DNA from 3 places in the Micromonospora sp. SD12 genome. Region 2 is predicted to be linked to each of the others. Evidence: riboswitches for the same ligand, from Rfam matches in the RefSeq annotation. Region 2 holds a riboswitch; each other region holds the start of a gene.
The links. A riboswitch is a leader RNA that binds a small molecule or an ion and turns the genes downstream of it on or off. The one in region 2 is predicted to bind cobalamin.
Positions count from the first base shown of each region.

Region 1 (9,305 bases), on a different contig from region 2:
TCGGACGCCGCCACCGTCAACCTGCACAACGCCCTGCACCCGAGGGTGATCGGCAACATGCGGACGATCGGTGGGGTCACCGACCGGGGGCTGAAGACCGCGAACTTCCACATGCTGCGCGAGTCGGCCATGCCCGCCGTGCTGACGGAGAACCTCTTCATTGACTCCGTCGCCGACTCGAACCTGCTCAAGCGCGCCGACTTCATCACCGCCACCGCCCGTGGCCACGCCGAGGGCATCGCCGCCTACCTCGGCCTGAGCGCGCCCAACCCGCCCACGTTCAGCACCATCGTGGACAACGCCACGGCGGGGCGGTTCACGGCGAGCACCAACTGGGGCACCTCCTCGTACTCCGCCCAGCGCTACGGGGCCGACTACCGCTTCGCCAACCCCACGCCGGCCAGCGACGCCGCCTGGTTCAAGGTGAACATCCCGGCGGCCGGTAACTACCGCGTCGAGGTGCGGCACCCGGCCGATCCCGGCTACAACAGCTCGGCCCCGCATGTCGTCGTCACCGCCTCGGGCAACCGCACGGTCAGCGTGGACCAGCGCTCCAGCGGCGGCGTCTGGCGCTCGCTGGGCACCTTCGGGCTGGCCGCCGGCGACCGGAACCTGGTCGCGGTCAGCCGCTGGACGAGCACCACCGGCTACGTGGTGGCCGACGCCGTCCGGGTCACCCGCGTCTGACAGCGCCGCCGGTCCGTGCCCGGTCGCCGACGACGTGCCGGTGGTGCGTCGTGGCGAGGTGACCGACGAGGCGTGGCCGGTGATCGCGCCGCCGCTGCCGGAGCCTGGTGCTCCGCGGTGGCGGCGCGATCACCGGCGGGACGACCACGGGACCCGGTGGCGGCCGCGCCGCGACCTGCCGAATGGCCCGCTCAGCATCCGCCCGCGCAGTCCGGCGTACGGCTGCTCGTCGCCGGGCCGGCCGGTCCGAGCCCGGGCGTGCAGCAGGCGTCGCCCCGCCACGCCTCGCGGCCCTCCTTCACCGCCACCGCCGCGATGACCAGCGCGGCGACGGGGTCTGCCCAGGACCACCCGAACAGGCTGTTCAACCCCAGCCCCACGAGCAGTACGGCGGACAGGTAGGTGCACAGCAGGGTCTGCTTGGAGTCCGCGACCGCCGAGCGGGAGCCGAGTTCCCGGCCGGCGCGGCGCTGCGCGTACGACAGCCCCGGCATGATCGCCAGCGACAGCGCGGCGAGCACCAGGCCGACGCTGGAATGCTCGGCCTCGGCACCGCCGAGCAGCGCCCGTGCCGACTCCACCGTGACGTACGCCGCGAGCGCGAAGAACGAGACCGCGATGATCCGTAGCGCGACCCTCTCGCGGGACTCCGGGTCGCGGCCGGCGAACTGCCATGCCACCGCAGCCGCCGACGACACCTCGATCACCGAGTCCAGCCCGAAGCCGATCAGCGCGGTCGACGACGCGAGCGTGCCGGCGGTGATCGCCACGACCGCCTCGACGACGTTGTAGGTGATCGTGGCGGCGACCAGCAGCCGTACCCGGCGGGCGAGCACCTCGCGGCGTGCCGGCGAGGGCCCCACCGGCGCCGGGTCGATCAGGGGCAGGCCCATCAGCAGCAGTCCTTCCCAGCGGAGTCCGGGCAGGCGTCGGGATCGACCGTCAGGGCGAGGCCGAGCAGGTCGGTCAGGGCGTGGGCCAGTCGGGCGTCGGCCAACTCGTAGCGGGTGCGCCGCCCCTGGGGTGCGGCGACCACGAGGCCGCAGCCGCGCAGGCACGCCAGGTGGTTCGACAGGTTCTGCCGGGTCGTACCCAGCAGTTCGGCCAGCTCCGCGGGATAGCCCGGCCCGTCGCGTAGCGCCAGCAGCAACCGCGCCCGGGTCGGATCGGACAGGGCGTGACCGAAGCGCGCCAGCACCTGACCGTACGTCAACGTCTCCACGCCCCGATAGTACAGCCGACGATGTACCGATCGGAGGCGGCTCGGTCTGCGCTGGCCCCGCGGGCCGGGCGCCGACGGGCACGACCCGCCGCCGGCAGCGGCCCCGCCGGCGCCGCGACCGGCGTCCGTAAGCCGCTCCCGCATCACTGCGCCCCGTCCGCGTGGGTCGTCACCTGGTGATCAGGACCCTGTGGACCTCATCCGGCGGTCTGGACGTCCAACGCGTCCTGATCACCGCTGGTTGCCGGGCGCAGCGTGCCGTGGGCGGTGCGTCGACGCGGGCATCCGGCGTGCGATCGACAGGCGTCATCCGGCTCGCCGACGACACGCCCGGCACCGACATGTGGGGTGTGACAACGCGGCCAACCCTATATATGGTGTCGGCGCAGCTGGTTCGGGCGCTCATCCGGAGCGGTCGAGGCAAGAGGGAACCCGGTGGGAATCCGGGACTGCCCCGCAGCGGTGAGTGGGAACGACCGCCGTCATCAGCACTGGGCCGTCAACGGCCTGGGAAGCGACGGCCAGTAGGAGACCGGCGAGTCCGGTCGCGCCCGCGAGTCCGAAGACCTGCCAGTGCGCCGTACGCCCGCATCAGGGTGTGTGGCGGTCCGAGGCCGCGTGGGACGGCCGACGCCATCTCGACGCGTGCTCGCGCGCGTCGTCGTCGGTGTCCGCTCCCCGCGTGCCCAGGAAATCCGTCTGGGATCAAGGCTCGCGAGGAGTGAGTGGTGACAGTCACCGAGGTTGTTCCGGCCGCCGGCACGGCGGTCGACGATGCGGCCGTGGCGGGCCAGCGGCGACCGCAGATGCGGGTCCGCAAGCGCGACGGCGGCACCGAGGCGGTCGACGTCAACCGGATCGTCCGGGCGGTCGAGCGGTGGGCCGACGACCTCGCCGACGTCGACCCGCTGCGGGTGGCAACCCGGACGATCAGCGGCCTGTACGACGGGGCGACGACGGCCGAACTGGACCGGCTGTCCATCCAGACCGCCGCGGAGATGATCGGCGAGGAGCCGCAGTACTCGCGGCTGGCGGCCCGCCTGCTGGCCGGGTACGTCGACAAGGAGGTCCGCCGGCAGGGCATCGGCTCCTTCAGTGAGGCGATCCGCCGGGGCCACGGCGAGGGACTGATCGGTGACGACACCGCCGCGTTCGTCGCCGCCCACGCCGGCGTCCTCGACGCCGCCGTCGACCCGCGCGGCGACCTGCGGTTCGAGTACTTCGGGCTGCGTACGGTCTACGACCGCTACCTGCTGCGCCACCCGACGAGCCGGCTGGTGCTGGAGACCCCGCAGTACTGGCTGCTGCGCGTGGCCTGCGGCCTGTCGCAGACGCCGGACGAGGCGGTCGAGTTCTACCGGCTGATGTCGAGCCTGGCGTACCTGCCGAGTTCGCCGACGCTGTTCAACTCCGGCACCCGGCACACGCAGATGTCCTCCTGCTACCTGGTCGACTCCCCGCGCGACGAGCTGGACTCGATCTACCAGCGGTACGCGCAGGTGGCGAACCTGTCGAAGTTCGCCGGCGGCATCGGCATCGCCTTCTCCCGGGTCCGTTCCCGGGGCGCGCTGATCAGGGGCACCAACGGGCAGTCCAACGGGATCGTGCCGTGGCTGCGGACGCTCGACGCCTCGGTGGCGGCGGTCAACCAGGGCGGCCGGCGCAAGGGCGCGGCCTGCGTCTACCTGGAGCCGTGGCACCCGGACGTCGAGGAGTTCCTCCAGCTGCGCGACAACACCGGTGAGGACGCCCGGCGCACCCACAACCTGAACCTGGCCAACTGGATTCCCGACGAGTTCATGCGGCGGGTGGAGGCCGACGGCGTGTGGTCGCTGTTCGACCCCGATGTGGTGCCGGAGCTGCCGGACCTGTGGGGGGAGGAGTTCGACGCGGCGTACCGGGCCGCCGAGGAGCAGGGCCGCTACGTGCGGCAGGTCCCGGCGCGGGAGCTGTACGGGCGGATGATGCGCACCCTCGCCCAGACCGGCAACGGGTGGATGACGTTCAAGGACGCCGCGAACCGGCTGTGCAACCAGACGGCCGAGGCGGGCAACGTGGTGCACCTGTCCAACCTCTGCACCGAGATCATCGAGGTGTCCAGCGACGGCGAGACCGCCGTGTGCAACCTCGGCTCGGTCAACCTCGCCGCCCACCTGGGCGCCGACGGCATCGACTGGGAGCGGCTGCGCGCCACCGTCCGCACCGCCGTGACGTTCCTCGACCGGGTCATCGACATCAACTACTACCCGACGCCGCAGGCGGCGGCGAGCAACCCCCGCTGGCGGCCCGTCGGGCTCGGGCTGATGGGTTTGCAGGACGTGTTCTTCGCGCTGCGGCTGCCGTTCGACTCCCCGGCCGCGCGGGAGCTGTCCACCCGGATCAGCGAGGAGCTGTACCTGACCGCCCTGGAGACCTCCGCCGACCTGGCGGAACGCTCGGGCGCCCACCCGGCGTACGGGCAGACCCGGGCGGCGCGCGGGCAGCTGCAACCCGACCTGTGGGGCGTGACGGTAGGCCAGCCGGCGAGGTGGGCCGCGCTGCGGGAGCGGGTCGCCGCGTACGGGCTGCGCAACTCGCTGCTGGTGGCGATCGCGCCGACCGCCACCATCGCCTCGATCGCCGGCTGCTACGAGTGCATCGAGCCGCAGGTGTCCAACCTGTTCAAGCGCGAGACCCTGTCGGGGGAGTTCCTTCAGGTCAACACCGCCCTCGTCCGCGAGCTGAAGGCCCGTGGCCTGTGGACGGAGCGGATCCGCACGGCCATCAAGCGCGCCGAGGGCTCCGTGCGGGACGTCGCGGAACTGCCGGCCGAGGTGCGGGAGCTGTTCCGTACCGCGTGGGAGCTGCCGCAGCGGGCGTTGATCGACCTGGCCGCGGCCCGCGCCCCGTACATCGACCAGTCGCAGTCGCTGAACCTGTTCCTGGCCGCTCCGACGATCGGCAAGCTCTCCTCGATGTACCTGTACGCCTGGAAGGCCGGGCTGAAGACGACGTACTACCTGCGGTCGCGGCCGGCCACCCGGATCCAGCAGGCCACGGTCGCGCCCGCCGGGCCGACCCGCGCCGCCGGCCTCGTCGCGCCGGTGGCGACCATCGACGAGGCGCTGGCCTGCTCCCTGGAGAACCCCGAGTCGTGCGAGGCCTGCCAGTGACCACCCCGACCACCAGCGAACCGAGGACCGCCCACATGCTGCTCGACCCGGGGATGGATCTCACCCTGCGCCCGATGCGTTACCCGCACTTCTTCGACCGCTTCCGCGACGCCATCCGCAACACCTGGACCGTGGAGGAGGTCGACCTGCACGCCGACCTCGCCGACCTCGACCGGCTCTCCCCGGCCGAGCGGCACCTGGTCAGCCGCCTCGTCGCGTTCTTCGCCACCGGCGACACGATCGTCGCCAACAACCTCGTGCTCAACCTCTACCAGCACGTCAACTCCCCGGAGGGCCGGCTCTACCTGTCGCGGCAGCTGTTCGAGGAGGCCGTGCACGTCCAGTTCTACCTCAACCTGCTCGACACGTACGTGCCCGACGAGACCGAACGCTTCGCCGCGTTCGCCGCCATCGAGAACATCCCGTCGATCCGGCGCAAGGCCGAGTTCTGCTTCCGCTGGATCGACTCGCTGGGCGAACTGCGTGAGCTGCGTACGCGACAGGACCGGCGGGCGTTCCTGCTCAACCTGATCTGCTTCGCCGCCTGCATCGAGGGGCTGTTCTTCTACGGCGCCTTCGCCTACGTCTACTTCCTGCGCTCCCGGGGGCTGCTGCACGGCCTGGCGTCCGGCACCAACTGGGTGTTCCGCGACGAGTCCATGCACATGGCCTTCGCCTTCGACGTGGTGGATACGGTCCGCGGGGAGGAGCCCGACCTGTTCGACGACGAGCTGGCCGAGCAGGTGCGGCAGATGCTCACCGAGGCCGTCGAGTGCGAGGTCCAGTTCGCCGAGGACCTGCTCGGCCAGGGCGTACCCGGGCTGTCCCTGGTCGACATGCGCGAGTACCTGCAACACGTCGCCGACCGGCGGCTCGCGCAGCTGGGCATCCCCGCCCACTACGGGTCGACCAACCCGTTCGCGTTCATGGAGTTGCAGGACGTCCAGGAGCTGTCGAACTTCTTCGAGCGGCGCGTGTCGGCGTACCAGGTCGGTGTGAGCGGCACGGTGGCTTTCGACGACGACTTCTGAGCCGGGGGCGCCCCCGCCCCTCGCGGACCGGGGGCGCCCCGGTGCGTGCGTCAGGCGGAGCAGCGGGTGCGGCGCCGTCGGGCGGACCGGCCCGTCGTCGTGGCGGCTGCTGCGGGTCACGTCGCCGCCATCGAGATGTCGAAGGCGGCGTCGCGGACGTCGGCCACCGGGTGCTCGCGCAGCAGGCGCAGCAGGTCCCGCCACGGCGCGGACCAGCCGTACGCCCTGCCGCCACCGGCGAGGGCCACCGCGAACAGGCCGGTGGTGGCCTCGCCCCGCGCGGCGAGTAGGTGGGCCGCGGCGAGCACCGGCTCGGCGTCGAGGGTCTTCGGCGAGGCGGCGCGCCGGCTGAGGAGACGGGCGAGCCGGGCGGCGAGTGCCGGCCGCCCCGCCACCAGTCGCGCGATGCCGAGGATCTCGGCGCTGAGCCGATCGGAGGTCGTGTCGGCGAGCGGCAGCAGCCCGGTCAGCAGGGTGCCGGCCTGGGCCCCGTACGCGCGATGGCCGCCCAACTCGTCCGCCATCCGCCGCCACGGCGCGGGATCCATCCGGGGATCGGAGGCCCACACCGAGGACGCCTCGGCCACGATGGCGTCGATGCGCCGCCGGGCGGGACGGTCCGCGCCGGGGCCACCCGGGTCCGTGTCGGCGTCGTCGGCCCGTACGAGGGCGCGCAGGGCGAGGGTGGGCGCCTCCCGCTCGGGACGACCCGGGTGGCGCAGCACCGCGTCGACGAGCGGGCGTACCGACTGCCAGTCGTGCCGCTCGCCCGGGTCGGCCAGCGCCGCCGCGACCAGGCCGGTGAGGTCGGGTGCCCAGGGCAACCAGTGCACGAGCCGGGGTCGGGCGAGCCGGCTGACCTCGCGGTCGGTGCTCGCGCAGGCCCGGGCGACGAGGGCGGCGTAGCGGGGGCGATCCGGCGCGGCGACCCCGTCGGGCGGGGTCGCGAGCACCGTCAGCGACTCCTCCCGGCTCCCGACGACCGCCTGTTCGAGGAGCGGCCAGCTCTCCGGCGCGTGCAGCCGCTGCCGGGCGGCGGCGACGATCGCCGCGCGTACGTCGCGGTGCTGGTCGGGCTGCCGCCACGCCGACACCAGCACCGTCATCGCCGCCGGGGGACCGAAGCGCCCGAGCAGTCGCAGCGCCTGCTTGCGGCTGGTCACCTTGCCCCGCCCCAGGGCGACGGCGGACAGCGGGGCCACCAGGTCGGCCGGGCGGGTGAAACGCGCGACGCGACCGGCGGCGTAGAGGGCGACCCTGGCCCGCTCGTCGTCGGCGTGCGACAGCAGCAGCGGCAGCGCCTCTTCGGGCCGGTCGGTCCACGGCAGCGCCGCCAGGGCCGCCTCGGCCAGGGTGACGTTCGGCGAGTCGACGTGGCGCAGCACCAGCTCGCGCCCGGGGCCCGACACCGGCGCGGCGGCCCGGACGGCGGCCGCCCGGTGGTGCAGCGGGGTGCCGGCGTCGGCGGCGAGGCGCGCCTGCAACCGTACGAACGCCTCCTGCTGGCGGGGCAGCCACCGCTCGGCGTGCACGGGCGGGCCCGGGACCCAGCGGGTGCCGGCGGTGAGGAACGCCCCCTTCGGCGGGTGGCGCAGCACCCGGTCGAGCAGGTCGGTGCGTCGTGCGCTGACGGTCCGCCACACCGTGGGGAAGGTGATGGTCGAGGCGTCGGAGCGCAGTACGTACGCCACGCGTTGCGCCCGTGTCCTCGGATCGGCGAGCCACAGCTCGACGGCCTCCCGCACGACGGGGGCGACGGTGCCGGTAGCCGTCGCCCGGCGCAGCAGTTCCTGGAGTTCGGGCAGCCCCCAGGCCCGCCGACCCAGGGCCCGGGTCACCGCGAACAGCGCGGCGAACCGGCCCCGGGCCATGCCGGCCTCGACCCAGCCACGCAGCCGGGCGAAGACCAGCTCCTCCTGCCCCCGACGCAGCGTCTCGTCGAGGCGTCCGAGCGGTGGCAGCCGGTGCCCGCCGAAGAGCCGGTCGAGGGTGTCCAACGCCCACCGCAGCAGGGCCGGTTCGTCGACGTGGTGGCCCAGCACCCGGGCGGCGAGGGTGCCGAGCGCGGCGAGGGTGCGCGCCGACGCGTCGCGTGTGGTCGTGGCGTCGACGGTGATCCGGGCCAGCATCTCGACGGCGTCCGCGCGCAGCATCGGGGCGAGGTCCGCCAGCTCCGCCAGCGCCACGGCCCGGACCGGGTCCTGCTCGTTGCGCAGCCGGTCCAGCCTGGCCAGGGCCTCGGCCGCCGCGACGGGGTCACGGCTGCGCCGTGCGGCGGCCAGGAGCAACTGGTACGCGACGGCCCGGTCGCGCGCGTCGGCGGCGCGCAGCGCGGGGGTGAGCACGGCCGACGCCGCCGGCCAGGGCAGCAGCGCGCTCCAGGACCGCACCTGCGCCTCGTCGTGGCGGACGTCGTCGAGGGTGAGCACCCGGCGGGCCTCCCGCTCCCGCCAGGCGTGCGGCAGCACCTCCATCAGCGGCGCGTCGGGAATCCGGGTGGCCGTTTCGACATCGGCGAACACGGCGTCGTGCAGCTCGCCCCGCCGCGCCGGGGGCAGCGCCCCCAACAGCCGCCCCAGTGAGTTGTTGCGGTCGCGTACCCGCCGGCCCAGGGTGACCAGGTCCGCCTGCGGCAGCCGGACGAGCCGACGCAGCAGCGCCGGGGGCAGCCACTGGTAGCCCACCCAGTCGGCGCGGGACACCGCGGTCAGCAGGGCCAGTACCCGTCGTGGCGCGGCGGCGGCGAGCGGCCCGTAGCTCGCCAGGTCGCCGGGGAGGTACCCGGTGGGCGCGTAGCGTTCGAGCAGCGCCAGCGCGCGTTCCGGTCGACGTGCACCGGCGACCAGGACCCGTGGGCCGTGCGTCGACCACCAGCGGTCCCGGTCGGCGGGGTGGATGTCGGGCAGCGTCGACTCCGCGTGGTCGAGCACCACGTCGCCGTGGCGGCGGGCCAGGCGGACCGAGTCCGGCAACGCGTGTTCGACGACCGGCAGCAGCCGGCGGACGGTGTCCGCCCCGCAGGCGGGCAGCAGGGCGACCGCCTCGGCGGCGCCGAAGCGCCCGAGCACGCCGTCGACCAGGTCGTCGGCGACCGTCGGCCGGCGCAGGTGCCGCAGCGACCGGTAGACCAGGTGGCGCAGGTCGGCCGACGCGTCCCCGACGAGTGCGTGCAGGTCGTCGCCGGCGAGCCAGCCGGCGCGCAGGCCCGCCTTC
Region 1 is NZ_JBQHDF010000017.1:55,509-64,813, reverse strand. It holds gene ACTMS2_RS24245 (golvesin C-terminal-like domain-containing protein) at 1-687, shown strand, start outside; gene ACTMS2_RS24240 (cation transporter) at 879-1,580, opposite strand; gene ACTMS2_RS24235 (ArsR/SmtB family transcription factor) at 1,580-1,909, opposite strand; cobalamin riboswitch at 2,283-2,497, shown strand; gene ACTMS2_RS24230 (ribonucleoside-diphosphate reductase subunit alpha) at 2,716-5,061, shown strand; gene ACTMS2_RS24225 (ribonucleotide-diphosphate reductase subunit beta) at 5,097-6,092, shown strand; gene ACTMS2_RS24220 (hypothetical protein) at 6,209-9,305, opposite strand, start outside.
Region 1: another riboswitch for cobalamin. It lies ahead of ACTMS2_RS24230 (ribonucleoside-diphosphate reductase subunit alpha); the one in region 2 lies ahead of ACTMS2_RS06635 (ABC transporter substrate-binding protein).

Region 2 (9,305 bases):
GCCCGCGAAGCTGCTCACCCATCCCCTGGTCGCGCTGGGCATCTACGCGGGCAGCCTCTTCGGCCTCTACCTCAGCGACCTGCTCGGCACGCTGATGCGCTCCCACCTCGGGCACCTGGCCATGCTCACGCATTTCGTGCTCGCCGGGTACCTGCTGTTCTGGGTGCTCATCGGGGTCGATCCGGGCCGGCCGAGGCTCGCCCACCCGCTCCTGGTGATCATCCACCTCGCGTCGATGATGGCGCACGGCTTCTTCGGCCTCGTACTGATGCAGACCACCACCCTCATCGCCCCGGACTGGTACGTCGCCGTCCACCCCGACTGGGCGTCGTCGCTCATGGAGGACCAGCGGCTGGGCGCGGGCATCGCCTGGGCGTTCGGGGAGATCCCCGCCGCGGTCGTGCTGGTGGTGCTGGTCCGCCAGTGGGTCCGCGCCGACCGGCGGGAACAGGACCGCCTGGACCGGGCCGCCGACCGGGCCGACGCCAGCGGCGAGCCGGACGACCTGGCCCGCTACAACGCCTTCCTCGCCGCCGCCGGCCGAGCCGATTCCGCCGCCCCTGGTGGTTCCGCCACCCCTGCCGGTTCCGCCGGTTCCGCCACCCCTGCCGGTTCCGCCGGTCCCGCCGGTCCCGCTGGTTCCGCCGCCCCCGGCGACGGTCGGGCTGGCGCGCGGGGGCCCGACTGAGGGCGCCTCAGCCGGGCGCCGGTCAGGGCGCGGGCGGGTGGAAGGTGATGGCGGGCCGTCCGGTGGCCGGGTGCGCCGCGACGTCGGCCCGTACCCCGTAGACGTCGGCGAGCAGCCCGGGGGTGAGGACCTCGGCGGGCGTACCGGCGGCGACGACCCGCCCGGCGGCCAGGACGACCACCGCGTCGCAGAACATGGCGGCCAGGTTCAGGTCGTGCAGTGCCGCCAGCGTGGTGACCCCCGAGCGGCGGACCAGGTGCAGCAGGTGCAACTGGTGGCCGATGTCGAGGTGGTTGGTGGGCTCGTCGAGCAACAGCAGCAGCGGTTGCTGGGCCAGGGCACGGGCCAACTGCACCCGCTGCCGCTCCCCGCCGGAGAGGGTGTGCCAGCGGCGGTCGGCGTACCCGGCCAGGTCCACCCGGGCCAGCGCGTCCGCCGCGGCGGCGCGGTCGGCGGCGCTGTCGGACCAGCGCGAGCCACGGTGGGGCGTACGACCGAGCAGCACCACCTCGCCGACGGTGAGGTCCAGGTCCGTGTCGGCGTGCTGGGCGAGCAGCGCGGCACGGCGGGCCAGCGTGACCCGGGGCAGGGTGGCGACGTCGTCGCCGGCGACCGTGACCAGCCCGGCGTCCGGCGCGGCGAGCCGGGCGACGATGCGCAGCAGGGTGGTCTTGCCGCAGCCGTTGGGGCCGAGCAGCCCGACGAGACTGCCCGCCGGCACCACGCAGGTGACGTCGTCGAGGATCCGCCGGGCCGCGGCGGACCAGGACACGCCGGTGACGGCGAGCATCAGCCACGCACCTTCCGGCGGTGCAGCAACACCACGAAGGCGGGCACCCCGAGCAGCGCCGTCAGCACGCCGACCGGCAGTTCCCGGGGCGCGAACAGGGTCCGCGCGGCGGTGTCCACCCAGACCAGGAAGATCGCCCCGGCGAGGACGGCGACGGGCAGCAGGCGCCGGTGGTCCGCCCCGGTCAGGAACCGGGCGGCGTGCGGCAGGATCAGCCCGACGAAGCCCACCGCGCCGCTGACGGCGACCAGCGCCGCGGTGAGCAGCGCGGTCGCGACCAGCAGCAGCCACCGCACCCGGGCGACGGGGACGCCGAGGGTCGCCGCGGCGTCCTCGCCGAAGGCGAACGCGTTGAGCGTGCGCGCGTACGCCGCCATCAGGGCGAGCACGGCGACCAGGACCGGCGCGGCCCAGGCCAGGGCGGCCCAGTCGACGCGGGCCAGCGAGCCGGAGAGCCAGAAGGTGATGCTCTGGGTGGCGTGCGGGTCGGCGACCCAGATGATGACGAACGAGGTCGCCGCCCCGCAGAGCTGCGCGACGGCCACGCCGGCCAGCACCACCCGGGTGGGGGCCAGCGCGGCCCGGCGGCCGGCCACCGCGGCCACCACCGCGAACGCGGCCAGCGCCCCGGCGAAGGCGCCCCCGGTGAGCGCTACGGCCCCGCCGCCGAAGCCCAGGACGAGCACCGCGACCGCGCCGAGCGACGCCCCGGAGGAGACCCCGAGCAGGTACGGGTCGGCCAGCGGGTTGCGGGTGACGGTCTGCATGACCGCGCCGACGGCCGCCAGTCCGCCCCCCACCGCCGCGGCCCCGAGCACCCGGGGCAGGCGCAGCCGCCAGACGATGTGCTCGCGCAGCAGGGGCACCTCGGCGTGCGGAAGCCCCAGGCGGTCGGCCACGACCGACCAGACGGTCGACACGGGGATGTCGGCCGGCCCGATGGTGACGGCCACGCCGATCGACACGACCAGGCCCGCCAGCAGGGCCACCAGCAGCGCCGCCAGGCCGACCGGGTGCGCCGCGCGGAACCCGGCGGGACTGGCGCGGCGGGCAGTTCCGGGACCGGTGGGTCGGGTCGGGTCGGCGGCGTCGGTGCGGCTGTTCGGGTCGGCGGCGTGGCGGGCCACGGCGGTCAGCGGTCCGCCCCGGCGGGGAGCTGCGCCACACCCGCGGCGAGCGCCTCGACGCCGAGCACGACGCGTACACCGGCGGAGGTGGACGAGAACGGGATGACGACGAAGCGTCGCCCGGCCACGGCGGGCAGGTCCTTCAGGGTGGGGTGCCGGGCCAGGAAGGTCCGCTTCGCGGCGGCCGTGTCCCAGCCCGCGTCGACCAGCACGATCGCGTGGGGATCGCGGTCCACGACCGCCTCCCAACTGGTGTCGGCCCAGCCGCCGGTGAGGTCGCCGAACGCGTTGCGCACCCCGACCGCCGACATGATCATGTTGGGGCCGCCGCAGCAGGCCCCGACGCTCGGGGCGTCGGTGCCGGCGTCCCACCAGAGCACGGAGACGTCCCGCGCGCCGCCGATCCGGGCGGCGGCCGTGGCGATCCGGGAGCGCTGGTCGGCGATGAGCTTCTCGGCCCGCTCCGGCACCCCGAAGACGGCCGCCACGTCCCGGATCTCGGCGAACACGTCCTCGACGGTCAGCCTCGCCGGCCGGTGCTGCTTCGGGCATCCGGCCGGCGAGAGGTACGTGCCGATGCCGAGCCCCGCCAGCGCGGCGCGGTCGCCGACGCCCTCGTCGCCGAAGGCACTGTGGAACGAGGCGTAGACGAAGTCGGGCGCCGCCTCCAGCAGCTTCTCCTTCGCCGGGTATTTGTCCGACAGCACCGGCACGGCGGCGTACGCGGCGGCGTGCTCGGGCAGGATCGCGTCGTCCAGGTACGCCGTGCCGGCCATGCGGTCGGCGAGGCCGAGGGCCAGCATGATCTCGGTGGCGGGCTGGTTCAGGGTGACCGTCCGCTCGGGCGGGGCGGCGACGGTGACCGGCGTACCGCAGTTGGTCAGCGTGACCGGGGCGGCGGCCGGCGGGGGCGCCGTGGCCGGGTCGTCGGTGGCGCAGGCGCCGAGCAGGACGACGAGGACGGACAGGGGCGCGGCAACGCGCCGGGACAGGGTGGACCGCACTGCGCGCACGCGCATCGGGACCGCCTTCCAACACCTCGTGGACGGGTCATCGCAGTGCCGTGGCCGGTCTCCTGGCTGACGGGAAATGCGTCCGTGGCCGGCCTTCCCAGGCGTGTGACGCCCAGTGACCTCTTACGACGAGGGCCGCGAACTTCCCGATCACAGTGGCGAGGGCCGCACCGGTCTTCCACCGGCTTCCCGAACACCACGGCAGCGTCACCCTAGCCGCCGGCCGCCCCGGAAGTCACGGTGACGAACACCATCAGGGACGGTCGCGCCGAAGGCGGTCGGCGGGGCGGACGGGGCTACGCAGCGGCCGGCAGGTCGACCACGCGGGTCGCCCAGCGGGCCATCAGCGCCGGGTCGTGGGTGATGAGCAGGACCCCGGCGGCGTGCTGCCGCTGGTAGTCGGTGATGACGGCCGCGAGGTGCGCCTGGGTGGAGGCGTCGAGCATGGCGGTGGCCTCGTCGCAGAGCAGGTAGTCGGGCCGGTGCACGAGCGCGCGGGCGAGGCAGGCGCGTTGCAGCTGCCCGTCGCTGACCGCGTGCGGGCGGCGGGCGAGCAGGTCGGGCGTGAGGCCGACGAGGTCGGCCAGCTCCGCCGCCCGGGCCCGCGCCTGCTCGTCGGGGGTGCCGGTGGCCCGCAGCGGCTCGGCGATGATGTCGGCGAGGCCCAGCCGGGGGTCGGTGGCCGCGCGGGGGCTCTGGAACAGGATCGCGACGCGCGTACGGACGGCGGCGGGCAGCCGGTGCCGGGCCCCCGCCACCCGGTGGCCGTCGAGGGTGACGTGCCCGGCCTCGGGGGCGTGCAGCAGGGCGAGCACCCGGGCGAGGGTGGACTTGCCGCTGCCCGAGGGCCCGCGTAACCCGACCGTCTCACCGGGGGCGACGCGCAGGTCGACGCCGTCGAGGACGCGCCGGCCGCCGTAGGAGACGGCGACCCCGTGGGCCGCGAGCGCGGTGCTGGTCATGCCGGCGCTCCGAGGGTCAGCGGGTGGTGGCAGGCGACTCTGCCCGGTCCGCCCGCCGGGGGCGCGGGCGGGGTGCGGCAGACGTCGGTGGCGCGCCCGCAGCGCGGGGCGAAGGCGCAGCCGGGCGGCAGGTCGGTGAGCATCGGCGGGTGGCCGGGGACGGGCCGGAAGGCCCGTTCGGGCAGGGCGTCGAGCAGACCTGCGGTGTACGGGTGGGCGGTTGCCGCGAACAACTCGGCCGTCGGCCGCCGTTCCACGATGCGGCTGGCGTACATGACGGCGACCGTGTCCGCGACCCGGCGGGCGGCGGCCAGGTCGTGGGTGATGAGCAGGACGGCCCCGCCGGCGTCGCAGCGGCGGCGCAGCAGGTCGAGGGTGTGGTCGACCAGGGGCCGGTCGAGTCCCGTGGTGGGCTCGTCGGCGAGCAGCAGCGGCGGGTCGGGGGCGAGGGCGAGGGCGGTGGCCAGGCGCTGGGCCATGCCGCCGGAGAGTTCGTGGGGATAGCGGTCGAGGTCGGCGGGGTCGAGACCCACCTCGGCGGCGACCCGCTCGGCCGCTGCGGGTGCCTCGCGCCGGGTGTGCCCGTGGGCGCGCAGGGTCTCCTCCAGCAGCCGCCGGCCCGTCCGTACGGGCGTCAGCGCGGTGGCGGGGCTCTGCGGCACCAGCCCGACGGCGCGTCCGCGTACGACGCGGGCGAGCTGGCGCTCGGAGGCGCCGGTGAGGTCGACCCGCTCCCCGGTGGGCCGGTGCAGGCGGGCCTGGCCGGTCACGGTGGCGTTGCCGGGGAGCAGGCCGAGCAGGGCGTGCGCGAGCACCGACTTGCCGCAGCCCGACTCGCCGACCACCGCCAGCAGTTCGCCCGGGTGGACGGTCAGGTGCAGGTCGGTGACGGCCTGCACCACGGCGTCGCGGAGCTGGAAGCGGACGGTCAGCCCGTCGACCTCCAGCAGGCCGGGCCGACCGCCGGCGCCGACACCACCCGCGCCGCCGGAGTCGGCCGGGTCGCCGGTGCCGCCGGGGGTGACGGTGCCAGCCGGGTCGACGGTGCCGGGGGTGGTGGGCGCGGGTTCGCGGGTGGTGGGCGCGGGTTCGCGGGTGGTGGTCACAGGTTCAGCTCCGCTCGTACGCGCGGGTCGAGGCGGTCACGCCAGCGGCCGGTGAGGGCGGCCAGGGCCAGCGTGACGACGACGAGGAGCAGGCCGGGCACGATGCTGGCCCACCAGGCGCCGGTGAGCAGGGACCGCTGCCCGTCATTGATCATGTTGCCGATCGAGGCCAGGTGCGGGGGCAGGCCGAGACCGAGGAAGGACAGCGCGGTCTCGTGCCAGACGGCGTGCGGCACCATCAGCGTGGTGGCCAGCGCCAGCCGGGGCAGCACGTGCGGGAGCAGATGTCGGGTGATCACCCGGGTGCGGCTGGCGCCGCCGGAGATCGCGGCGTCGATGAACGGCCGGGTGCGCAGGCTGAGCAGCTCCGAGCGGACGATGCGGGCGGTGGAGAGCCAGTGCGTCAGCCCGATCGACAGGATCACCGCGCCCAGGCTCGGGCGCAGCATCGCGACGATGAAGATGCCCAGCAGCAGGTGCGGCAGCGCCGCGATGGTGTCGACCACCCGCATCAGCACCCGGTCGACCCAGCCGCCCAGGGTGCCGGCCACCGCGCCGACGAGGCCGCCGATCACGGTGGCGACGAGCGCGGCGACCGCGCCGACGAGCAGCGAGACCCGCAGGCCGTAGAGGCTGCGGTGGGCCACGTCGCGGCCCAGGTCGTCGGTGCCGGCCGGTTGCGTCCAGGAGGGCGCGAGCCGGGTCCGGGCCAGGTCCACCGCGCTCTCGTCGAGCGGCCAGAGGACGGGGGCGAGGAGGCAGGCCAGGCCCGCGCCGACGAGCACGGCCCAGGCGACGGCGGCACCGGCACGGCCCGTACGGAGCTTCGGCCGCCGGGTCCGGGCGGGCAGGGCGAGGTCAGTCATCGAGGCGTACCCGTGGATCGGCGGCGGCGTAGGCGAGGTCGGTGCCGAGGTTCGCGGCCAGCACCACGACGGTGGTGGCCAGGGTCGTGGCGGCCAGCAGCGGGAAGTCGCTGCCCAGCGCGCCCTGGACGGTGACCGCGCCGAGGCCGGGCAGGGAGAACACGGTCTCCACCAGGACGGCCCCGCCGATCAGCTCGGGCAGGTGGGTGCCGACGAGGGTGAGGAAGGGCAGCAGCGCGGTACGCAGGGCGTGGCCGAACAGGACCGTACGGCCCGGCAGCCCGCGCGCCCGGGCGGCGAGGACGTGGTCGTCGCGGAGGCTGTCGGCGACGGCGTCCCGGATGAACAGCACGAACCACGGCGTCTGGGCGACGGCCAGCACGCCCACCGGCAGGATCAGGTGCCGCGCCACGTCGGCGGGGTCGGTGCCGGTGGCGGTGATGTCGGTGAGCCCGCCCGCCGGCAGCCACCCGAGGGTGAGGGCGAACAGGGCGATCGCGGCCAGCCCGATCCAGAACACGGGCATCGACTGCACGGCGTACGCGGTGGCGCGCAGCGCCCGGTCGAACCAGCCGCCGCGCCGGTACGCGGCCAGCGTGCCCAGCAGCAGGCTCGCCACGAGGACGAGGGCGAGCGCGGCGCCGACGAGCAGCAGGGTCCAGCCGGCGCGGGCGGCGAGCACGGAGGTGACCGGTTCGTGGCGGCTGGTCGACCAGCCCAGGTCGCCCTGGAGCAGGTTGCCCACCCAGCGCAGGTACTGCACGGGCAGGGGGTCGTCGACGCCCCAGTTGGCGCGGATCTGCGCCAGGTTCTCCTCGCTGGTGGTGAACGCCGCCGCGCCCGCGTACTGCTGGGCGGGGTCGATCGGCGAGGCCGCGCCGAGGGCGAACATGCCGACGCTGGTGGCGGCGAGGATGGGTACGGCCACCAGCAGCCGCCGGCGGACCACCGCGCCGGCTCCCGCCAACCGCCGCGTCCGGCGTCGGGCGGTGGCCTTCGCCGGCGCGGCTGTCGGGGCGGAGGTCGTCACGACTTCCTCGTCCAGGTGTGGATGTTCCACCAGAGGCTGTTGGCGACGTCGTGCTCGTGCGGCTCCACCCGTGGGGTCACCCCGGCGAGCCCGTCCTTCACCACGTAGGTGTGCTGGAGGTAGGTCAGGAACACCCACGGCATGTCGGTGGCGAGCTGCTTCTGGAACGTGGCGTACGCGGCCTTGCGGGCGGCCGGGTCGGCGTTGGCGCGGCCGTCCTGCAACGCCCTGTCCACCACCGGCGAGCGGTAGGAGCCGGGGTTGAAGAAGCCCTGGCCGGCGAAGGCGGAACCGAACAGCTTGTAGGAGACGAAGTCCGGGTCGTACGGGGTGCCGTAGCCCATGACCAGCGCGTCGCTCTTCATCCGGGGGGTGATCGCGTCCCAGGTCAACCCCTCGGGGGTGATCTTGATGCCCACCTTCTTCGCGTCGGCGGTCACCGCGAGCGCGAGTTCCTTGCGGAGGCTGTCCGTGGCCGGGTACATCAGCGAGAACGCGGCCTGCCGGCCGTCGCGGACGCGGATGCCGTCCGGGCCCGGCTTCCAGCCGGCGGCGTCGAGGGCGGCGCTCGCGGCGGCCGGGTCGGCGGCGGGCTTGCCGACGATCGAGGGCTCGGCGAACTCCGACGTCGGCGGGACCGGCCCGAAGGCGGGCTCGCCCGCCCCGCCGAGCAGGCCGGTGACCATCGCCGCCCGGTCCACCGCGGCGTTCAGCGCCCGCCGCACGGCGAGGTCGGCGGTGACCGGGTTGCCCATCGGCAGCATCACGCCCCGGTAGTCGGCGGTGGGCACCCGCTGCACCCGGTAGCCGGCCTGCCCGTCGAAGCCGGTGGCCAGCTTCGGCGCCAGCTCCGCAACGTCGAACTCCCCCGCCCGCATCCGCTGCGCGCGTACGTTGTCGTCGGCGACGAACGCCACCACCACGCCGCTGTTGGCGGGCCTGCCGCCCCAGTAGCTCTCGTTGGCGGCGAGCACGAGGCGGTCGCCCGGCGTCCAGGACGTCACCCGGTACGGGCCGGTGCCCACCGGCTTGCGGTTGAACTCGGCCTTGTTGATGTCCTGCCCGGTCAGCGCCTTGGCCGGCACGATCCCGAGGGCCAGCCGCTGTGCGAACGGCGCGTAGGCGTACTTGAGGGTGAAGACCACGGTCGACGGGTCGGGCGCGGCGACCGAGGCGAGCATGTCCAGGTCGGAGCGGAGCGTGGAGTCGACCTTCGGGTCCAGCACCGCCTGGTAGGTGAAGACCACGTCCTGCGCGGTGAACGGGCTGCCGTCGTGGAACAGCACGCCCTCGCGCAGCTTCGCGGTGACCGTCCTGCCGTCCGCCGACACGGTCGGCAGCTCGCGGGCCAGGGCCGGCACCAGCTCGTTGCGGGCGTCGCGGGCGACCAGCCCGTCGAAGATCAGGGAGCCGCCGTCGACCCCGAAGTTCAGCACCGGGTTCAGCGCGTCCGGCTCACCCGCCGTCGCCACGACGAGGGTGCCGCCTCCCGCGCCCGTCGACGTGGTCGTCGGCGACGAGCAGGCGGTCAGGGCGAGGACGCCGGCGACGGCCACCGCCGTCACGCGCCTGGACACACGCGTACGCATGACATGCTCCCGGGTCTGTTCGTCGCACGACCGCCCGGTGTGGTGCCGGGCCGGCGTCCTGGTCTGACCGACCGTGCCCGCAGCGGTCCACGGTCACGAGCAGACGGACGCCCCGGCGATGGTCAGGATCATCG
Region 2 is NZ_JBQHDF010000002.1:612,682-621,986, forward strand. It holds gene ACTMS2_RS06620 (cytochrome c oxidase assembly protein) at 1-688, shown strand, start outside; gene ACTMS2_RS06625 (ABC transporter ATP-binding protein) at 711-1,478, opposite strand; gene ACTMS2_RS06630 (FecCD family ABC transporter permease) at 1,478-2,605, opposite strand; gene ACTMS2_RS06635 (ABC transporter substrate-binding protein) at 2,611-3,624, opposite strand; cobalamin riboswitch at 3,654-3,834, opposite strand; gene ACTMS2_RS06640 (ABC transporter ATP-binding protein) at 3,915-4,580, opposite strand; gene ACTMS2_RS06645 (ABC transporter ATP-binding protein) at 4,577-5,686, opposite strand; gene ACTMS2_RS06650 (ABC transporter permease) at 5,683-6,552, opposite strand; gene ACTMS2_RS06655 (ABC transporter permease) at 6,545-7,582, opposite strand; gene ACTMS2_RS06660 (ABC transporter substrate-binding protein) at 7,579-9,171, opposite strand.

Region 3 (9,305 bases), on a different contig from region 2:
GCGGGCAACGCCAACGACGGCAACGCCGACACCTACTGGGAGAGCGCCAACAACGCGTTCCCGCAGTGGATCCAGGCCGACCTCGGTGCCACCGTCAGCGTCGACCGAGTGGTGCTCAAGCTGCCGCCGTCGTCGGCCTGGCAGACCCGCACCCAGACGCTGTCGGTGCTCGGCTCCACCAACGGCTCGTCGTTCAGCACCCTCAAGGCGTCCGGCGGGTACACGTTCAACCCGGCCACCGGCAACACCGCGACCGTCAGCTTCACCGCGACCAGCACCCGGTACGTCCGGGTACAGGTCACCGGCAACACCGGCTGGCCGGCCGCCCAGTTCTCCGAGGTCGAGGTCTACGGCGCCGCCGGCAACCCCGACACCCAGGCGCCCAGCGTCCCGGGCAGCCTCGCGTACACCCAGCCCGCCAGCGGACAGATCCGGCTGACCTGGTCCGCGTCGACCGACAACGTCGGGGTGACCGGGTACGACGTCTACGCCAACGGCGCGCTGCGCGGCAGCGTCAACGGGTCCACGCTGACGTACACCGACAGCCAGCCGGACAGCGCCACGGTCTCCTACCACGTCCGGGCCCGGGACGCGGCCGGCAACCAGTCGGCGAACAGCAACACCGTGACCCGGACCGGCACCGGCAACCCGCCCGTCGGCACCAACCTGGCGGTCGGCAAGCCCATCACCGCCTCCGGGCACGTGCACACGTTCGTGGCGAGCAACGCCAACGACAACAACGTGGCCACCTACTGGGAGGGCAACGGCAACCCGAGCACGCTGACCGTGCAGCTCGGCGCCAACGCCAACCTCAGCCAGGTCGTGCTCAAGCTGAACCCGGACTCCGCCTGGGGGGCGCGTACCCAGAACATCACCGTGCTCGGCCGGGACCAGGGCTCCTCGACCTTCACCACCCGGGTCGGTGCCGCGAACTACAGCTTCAACCCGACCAGCGGCAACACGGTGACCATCCCGGTCTCCGGCGCGGCGGCCGACGTGCGGCTCTCGATCGCCTCGAACACCGGCGCCCCGGCCGGCCAGGTCGCCGAGTTCCAGGTCATCGGCACCCCCGCGCCGAACCCGGACCTGACCGTGACCGGCATGTCGTTCAGCCCGTCCGCGCCCGTGGAGACGAGCACCGTCACGCTCTCGGCCACCGTCCGCAACGCCGGCTCGGCGGCCTCCGGCGCCACCAACGTCAACTTCTACCTCGGCACCAACCGGGTGGGCACCGCGCCGGTCGGCGGCCTGGCGGCGGGCGCCTCGACCACGGTCACCGCCAACATCGGCACCCGGGACGCGGGCAGCTACCCGCTGAGCGCGAAGGTCGACGAGTCGAACAGCGTCGTCGAGCAGGACGACACCAACAACAGCTTCACCAACCCGGGCCCGCTGGTGGTCAGCCCGGTCGCCAGCTCCGACCTGGTCGCCTCGGCGATCGCCTGGTCGCCCGGCACCCCCGCCGCCGGCAACACGGTCAGCTTCTCGGTGTCGATCCGCAACGCCGGCAGCATCGCCTCCGCGTCCGGCGCGCACGGCATCACGCTCACCGTACTCAACGAGGCGGGCACGGTCGTCCGTACCCTGACCGGCTCGTACTCCGGCGTGATCAACGCCGGGGCCACGGTCGGCCCGGTCAACCTGGGCACCTGGACGGCCGCGAACGGCAAGTACACCGTCCGGGTGGTGCTCGCGGCCGACGGCAACGAGCTGCCGGTCAAGCAGGCCAACAACACCAGCGACCGCGCGCTCTTCGTGGGGCGCGGCGCCAACATGCCGTACGACATGTACGAGGCCGAGGACGGCGTGGTCGGTGGCGGCGCCAGCGTCGTCGGGCCGAACCGGACCGTCGGCGACCTCGCCGGTGAGGCGTCCGGCCGGCGGGCGGTGACCCTCAACTCGACCGGCAGCTACGTCGAGTGGACCACCCGGGCCAGCACGAACACCCTGGTCACCCGCTTCTCCATCCCGGACGCCCCGGGCGGCGGCGGCATCAACTCGACGCTGAACGTCTACGTCAACGGCAGCTTCCACAAGGCCATCGACCTGACGTCCCGGTACGCCTGGCTCTACGGCAACGAGGCCAGCCCGGGCAACTCGCCGAGCGCGGGCGGACCGCGGCACATCTACGACGAAGCCAACGTCATGCTCAACTCCACGGTGCCGGCCGGCAGCCGGATCCGGCTCCAGAAGGACCCGGCCAACACCACCACGTACGCCATCGACTTCATCAACACCGAGCAGGTGGCGCCGATCGCGAACCCGGACCCGGCGCGCTACACCACGCCGACCGGCTTCACCCACTCCGACGTGCAGAACGCCCTGGACCGGGTGCGGATGGACACCACCGGCAACCTGGTCGGGGTATACCTGCCGGCGGGCAACTACTCCACCGCCAGCAAGTTCCAGGTGTACGGCAAGGCGGTCAAGGTGACCGGCGCGGGGCCCTGGTACACCCGGTTCAACGCGCCGTCCGCGCAGGACAACACCGACATCGGGTTCCGGGCCGAGAACTCGGCGGCCGGATCGTCCTTCGCGAACTTCGCCTACTTCGGCAACTACACGTCGCGGATCGACGGGCCGGGCAAGGTGTTCGACTTCGCCAACGTGTCGAACATCGTGATCGACAACATCTGGAACGAGCACATGGTGTGCCTCTACTGGGGCGCGAACACGGACCACATGACGATCAAGAACTCCCGGATCCGGAACATGTTCGCCGACGGCATCAACATGACCAACGGGAGCACCAACAACCTGGTCAGCAACAACGACGCCCGGGCCACCGGTGACGACAGCTTCGCGCTGTTCTCGGCGATCGACGCGGGCGGCGCGGACATGAAGGACAACATCTACGAGAACCTGACCTCGACCCTGACCTGGCGGGCCGCCGGCGTGGCCGTCTACGGCGGCTACGGCAACACGTTCCGCAACATCTACATCGCGGACACGCTGGTGTACTCCGGCATCACCATCAGCTCGCTCGACTTCGGCTACCCGATGAACGGCTTCGGCGCCAGCCCGCCCACCCGGTTCGAGAACATCTCGATCGTGCGGGCCGGCGGGCACTTCTGGGGCGCGCAGACCTTCCCGGCGATCTGGGTCTTCTCCGCCTCGAAGGTGTTCCAGGGCATCCGGGTCAGCGACGTCGACATCGTCGACCCGACCTACAGCGGCATCATGTTCCAGACCAACTACGTCGGTGGGCAGCCGCAGTTCCCGATCACCGACACGGTCTTCACCAACGTCTCCATCAGCGGCGCCCGTAAGAGCGGTGACGCCTACGACGCGAAGTCCGGCTTCGGCATCTGGGCCAACCAGATGCCGGAGGCGGGGCAGGGCCCGGCCGTCGGGTCGGTCACCTTCAACAACCTGCGGCTGAGCAACAACGCGGTGGACATCCAGAACACCACCTCGACGTTCACCATCAACCGCAACTGACCCGCCCCGGCCGCCCGTGGTGGCGGCCGGAACCCCGGGCGGTGCGGCCACCGAACGCGCGGTGGCCGCACCGCCCGGCCCCGTCCGGCCTCCCGCCCGGCCGTCGGCGTGGCGCGCGCTGGTCGCGCCTTCGCCGATCAGTGGGCGGGGCGCGGTGCCGGCCGGACCTTCGCCCGGTCAGTGGGCCGGGGCGTGCCAGCCGGGCCTTGCCCTGGTCAGTAGGCCGGGGCGCCGTGCCGGCCGGCGCCGGCGGCGAACCGGGCCGCCCCGGCGGCGGCGTCGGCGGCCAGCGAGTCCATCCCGTACGCCAGCTCGCCCGCCATCGCCTCAGGCTCGGGCAGGCCGGCGCCGGCGAGCAGCGCCGCCCGGTCGTTGCGCAGGCAGGTCTGCGGGTGCCGGGCGATCTCGGCCGCCAGCCGCTCGGCCGCCGCCCGGGACTCACCCGGCGCGACCAGCCGGTTCACCAGCCCCATGGCGTACGCCTCCTCGGCCGGCACCGGACGGCCGGTGAGGATCAGGTCCATGGCCCGGCTCTCGCCGATCAGCCGGGGCAGTCGGACCGTGCCCCCGTCGATCAGCGGCACCCCCCAGCGGCGGCAGAACACCCCGAGCACCGCGTCGGACTCGGCGACCCGCAGGTCGCACCAGAGCGCCAGTTCCAACCCGCCGGCCACCGCGTGCCCGGAGATCGCGGCGATCACCGGCTTGCCGAGCGTCATCCGGGTCGGGCCCATCGGGCCGTCCCCCTGCGCCTCGACCCGGTTGCCGCTCGGCGTGCCGATGGCCTTCAGGTCGGCCCCGGCGCAGAACGTGCCGCCGGCCCCCCAGAGCACCGCCACGGAGGCGTCGGGGTCGGCCTCGAAGGCACGGAACGCGTCGGCCAGCGCCCGGGCCGTCGGCCCGTCGACCGCGTTGCGGGCCGCCGGGCGGTCCAGGATCACCGTGGTCACCGCCGCGGCGCGTTCGACGCGTACGCCCATTCCGACAGCATGCCCCCGGCGGTGCCGGCGGCGCCAGGGGTGTCAGCGCGGGGCGGGCCGGGCCGGGCGGACCAGGGTGGCGCCCAGCGCGGCGCCGACCACGCAGGCCACCCCGGCGGCCTGCGGCCAGGCCAGCAGTTCACCCAGCAGCACCAGCCCGACCAGCGCGCCGATCGCCGGCTCCAGGCTGAGCAGGATCGCGAAGACGCGGGCCGGCATCCGGCGCAGCGCCGCCATCTCCGCCGAGTACGGCAGCACCGACGACAGCAGCGCCACCGCCGCGCCCAGCGCGAGGGTCCACGGGTCGAGCAGGGCCGTGCCGCTGCCGGCGACCCCGAACGGCAGCACGGCCAGCGCGGCGACGGCCATCCCCAGCGCGAGGCCCCGGCTGCCCGGCACCCGGGCGCTGACCGCCTTGCCGAGCAGCACGTAGCCGGCCCAGCCCACCGCGACGGCCACGCAGCACAGCAGCCCCAGCCGGTCCACCCCCGTCCCGCCGAGCCCGCTGATCAGCAGCACCCCGCCGCCGGCCAGCGCCGCCCATGCCACGTCGGCGAGCCGGCGGCTGGCGGCCAGCGACACCAGCAGCGGCCCGGCGAAGCCGATGGTGACCGCGACGCCCAACGGCACCCGGTCCAGGGCCGCGTAGAAGGCGAGGTTCATCACCGCCAGGGCCAGCCCGAACGCCGCGACCAGACCGGCGGTACACCAGCCCAGGCGCAGCCCCGGCCGGGCAAGGACGAGCAGGATGAGCGCGGCGAAGCCGAGCCGCAGCGTGGTGGTGCCGCTCGCACTGGTGCTGCCGAAGAGCTGCTTGGCGACGGCCGCGCCGACCTGGGTGGAGAGCATGCCGAGCAGCATCAGCAGCGGGGGCGGCACGGCCCGGGGCTGCCCCAGCGCGAGCGTCAGTCGGGTCGCCGGTCGACCGGCCGGCAGCGGGCGGGAGGAGAGTGCGTACACGCGGACCACAGTGGTACCGGAGCGTGCGGCCCGCGACCGGATTTTCACTGCTGCGGGTGCAGTGCGCCGCCCGCCGGACCGGGGCGGGCCGGGCGGCGCTAGCATCGCCGACGGCACGATCATGTGAGGTGCCCCGCGCGAGCGGGGAGAATCGGGAAGCCGGTGCGAATCCGGCACGGGCCCGCCGCGGTGACCGGGGAGCCACCGTCCACGCGTACGCGCAGCCACTGGCCCGCCCGGGCCGGGAAGGCGGACGGCCAGGCGTCGATCCGGGAGTCCGAAGACCGGCCTCGCGTCCGGTGCCCGCGTCCGGCGTGGCGTGGGCCGAGCGCAGCGGGAGCCTGCCTTGGATCTGTACGACGTCATCCACCGCCGTCGGGACGTACGCGCCCAGTTCACCGGGGCGCCGGTGCCCGAGGAGACGCTGCACCGGGTGCTGGCGGCGGCGCACGCCGCGCCGAGCGTCGGCTACTCGCAGCCCTGGGACTTCGTCGTGGTGCGCGACCCGGAGCTGCGCCGCCGGTTCCACGGGCACGTGCACACCGAGCGGGACGCCTTCGCCGCGACGCTCGACGGGGAGGCGGCCGAGCGGTTCGCCCGCATCAAGATCGACGGTGTCCTGGAGTCGACGCTGTCGGTGGTGGTCACCCACGACCAGGCGCGGGGCGGCCCCGCCGTGCTCGGCCGGCACGCCATCGCCGACACCGGGCTCTACTCGACCTGCCTCGCCATCCAGAACCTCTGGCTCGCCGCGACCGCCGAGGGGCTCGGGGTGGGCTGGGTGTCGTTCTACCGGGAGCCCTGGCTCGCCGAGCTGCTCGGCATCCCCGACGGGATCCGGCCGGTGGCGTGGCTCTGCCTCGGGCCGGTCACCCACTTCGAGGCGGTACCCGACCTCGCCCGGCACGGCTGGCGGCAGAAGCGCCCGCTGGTCGAGGCGATCCACCACGACCGCTGGGCGGCACGGGAGCGCTGACCTCGGTGGGGGCGTCCCGTTACGGGCCGGCGGGGCGCTCCTCACGTACCGTTGCGGATCCGTCACCGCCGACCGGTTTGCGGCGGCTCCTGCCGGGAAGTCGGTACGGGTGCGAGCACTCCTGACGAAGATCGAACAGGCATCCGGTCTGGACCGGGTCGGCGACCGGTTGCAGCGCGCCGTCCAGGCCACCCTCCGACCGCAGCGGGTCCGTGACCTGCTGCACGGCGTGTGGCTGGGCCATCCGCTGCACCCGGCGATGGTGCAGGTGCCGGTCGGGGCGTGGATCAGCACGGCGGTGCTGGACCTCATGCCGGGGCAGCGCCGGGCCGCCACCACGCTCTGCGCGGTGGGCACCGTCAGCGCCCTCCCGGCCGCCGTCGCCGGCCTCAACGACTGGGCGGCACTGGCCCGCGACCAGCGGCGGGTCGGCCTGGTGCACGCCGCGTCCAACAGCGTCGGCCTGGCGTTCTACGCCGGTTCGGTGGCCGCCCGGATGACCGGCCGGCACAACCTCGGCCGTACGCTCGGCTTCCTCGGGCTCGGTGCGGCCAGCATGGGGGCGTACATCGGGGGGCACCTCGCGTACAAGCAGGGCGCCCAGGTCAACCAGAGCATCTCCGAGCTGCACCGGATGAGCGACGGGTGGCACTCCCTCGCCGACATGGCCACCCTGCCGCAGCGTCAACTGATCACCCGGGAGGTCGACGACGTCTCGGTGATCCTCTACCGGCACGGCGACGAGGTGACCGTCATGCTGGAGCGCTGCCCGCACCAGAGCGGTCCGCTGGGCGAGGGCGAGGTGCAGGAGATCGACGGGCACGCGTGCGTGGTCTGCCCGTGGCACGGCAGCGCGTTCCGCCTCAACGGCGGCGAGGTGGTGCACGGCCCGTCCGGCAACGACCAGCAGGTCCTGCCGACCCGCATCGTCGACGGCGTCCTGGAGACCCGTCTTCCCTGACCGGCCCCGGCCGCCGGCACCTCCGGCCACGGCCTTCCGGCCGCCGCGCCCCGGCTTCCCGGCCGCTGGCGGCCCCGGCCTTCCCGGTGTCGATCAAAAAGGTTCGGGTCACGGGCGGCGGTGACGGCCGATCGAGGTGTCGCGGGCCGAGCCCGGGTGGGCCCGGCCGGCCGGCGGGTTGGCGACGGGCTGGACGGGGCCGTGACGGGTGCCCGCGGTCAGTTCGTCGTAGGCGTCGGCGCCGGTGGCCGCACCGGGGGCGGGCGTGATCGCGCGACCGTGGCCGGTGGGGTGCGCGGAACCCTGACCGGTCGGGCGTACGTAGGTGCCGGTGCCCGTACCGCCCCGGCCGACCCCGATCGTGCTGCCGTACGCGGTGATGGCGGCACCCCGGTGACCCGCGCCGCGCTGGGTCGTGGTGGCGCCCCGGCGAGCGGTGGCGCCCCGGCGGGCGGCGGTCGTGACCCGGCCCGCGCCGGCCGGTACGTGACCCGGGCGGCGACGTAGGCCCAGGACCGCGCCGATCTGCGCGCCGACGATGCTCGCGACCGCCAGGACGGCGGAGACCGCGAGAGGCCGGTTCACCCGATCGGGGTCGCCGGCCCGGGCGGCTCCCACCGTCACGGTCGGGGCCTCACCGGCGTTCGTTCCCGCCGGGGGCGGCACGGGGGCCTCGGCTGCCGGCGGAGGCGGCGTCGCCCGCTCCGGGGCAGCCTGCCCAGGTGCCGGGCGAGCGGGTGCCGGGCGAGCGGGCTCGGGTGGGGTCGGGCGGGCGACGAGGCGGCCGGTGGCGTGCCGGCGGGCACCCCGGTCCTCGGCGTCCCCGGGCAGCTTCAGCAGCTGACCCGGGTGGATCCGGTCGGGGTCGCCGAGCCGGTTCAGCTCGGCCAGCTCCCGGTAGTCGGCGAACCCGTCCAGGTAACGCCGGGCTACGGCGCCCAGGTGGTCGCCCCGGGCCACCCGGTAGACCGCCTGAGCGTCGTCGGAGGTGACCGGGGCGGACGAGGCGACCGTTGCCGGCGCCGCCGGCAGGGCGTACGGGCCGGTCATCGCCGTCGCGGCGCTCGCCGCCGGGCTGGCCGCGAGGATCAGCGCGACCGAACCGACCAGCGCGGCGGCGGCCCGCTGCTGGCGACTCATCCCGGGCAGCCGGGGCGCGGGTCGGCGCAGCGTCTGCGCGCCGAGCTCGACCAGCACGGAGAAGGCGAACGTGGCCCAGCCGAACCAGCCGGCCAGCGCCAGCGCCCGCAGGAAGAGCCGCCCGTCGTCGCGGCTGGTCAGCGTCGAGCCGACCTCGGCGAGGGTGGGCAGGTGGTCGGGCAGCGGATTGCCGGCGAGGGCGAGCAGCGCCACCGGCGCGCCGACCAGCACCGCGCAGAGCACGACGAGCGCGCCGAACCCGGTCAGGATGCGTTCGGTCCGCCGTACGGCGGAACGCCCCGATGCGGCCATGGCTGCCTTCCCTTCCTACGGTGCCCCGGTGAGCGGCCGCGCGGTCGCCTCGCCGGAGACGGTGACGGTCTCGTCGAAGCCGAACAGGCCGAGCATGGCTCGGCGGTGCGTGACGGTGACGCGTACCCGGACCCGGGTCTCACCGTCGACGACCGGGAAGCTGACGGCGTGGCCGGCGGCGCCGGCGGCGGACAGATAGTCGGCGACGGCCCGGCGGGCCTGGGGACGGTTGATCCGGGTCGGCCCGCCCTCGATGGCGGTGGCCCGGTCGATGGCCTGGCCCCCGGCGCGGGCGGCCTCGGCCGCGAGGTTGTCGGCCCGCTGCAACGTACGCAGCTGGCCCGCGCCGTCGAAGGCCAGGCCGATGACGGAGAGCACGCCGACCATCGCCACGGCGAGGAAGACGCTCACCCGGCCCTGGTCGTGCCGGCCGGCCGTGGCGGTCATCCCCGGCTCCGGTAGCGGTCCAGCGGCGACGTGAAGCTCGCCGACACGCGCTTACTCGCGGTCATCCCCGGCAGGACGGACAGGCGCA
Region 3 is NZ_JBQHDF010000001.1:333,610-342,914, reverse strand. It holds gene ACTMS2_RS01590 (discoidin domain-containing protein) at 1-3,441, shown strand, start outside; gene ACTMS2_RS01585 (crotonase/enoyl-CoA hydratase family protein) at 3,657-4,421, opposite strand; gene ACTMS2_RS01580 (EamA family transporter) at 4,464-5,381, opposite strand; cobalamin riboswitch at 5,503-5,677, shown strand; gene bluB (5,6-dimethylbenzimidazole synthase) at 5,728-6,357, shown strand; gene ACTMS2_RS01570 (Rieske 2Fe-2S domain-containing protein) at 6,467-7,318, shown strand; partial or broken gene ACTMS2_RS01565 (LysM peptidoglycan-binding domain-containing protein) at 7,763-8,770, opposite strand; gene ACTMS2_RS01560 (pilus assembly protein TadG-related protein) at 8,786-9,217, opposite strand; gene ACTMS2_RS01555 (TadE/TadG family type IV pilus assembly protein) at 9,214-9,305, opposite strand, start outside.
Region 3: another riboswitch for cobalamin. It lies ahead of bluB (5,6-dimethylbenzimidazole synthase); the one in region 2 lies ahead of ACTMS2_RS06635 (ABC transporter substrate-binding protein).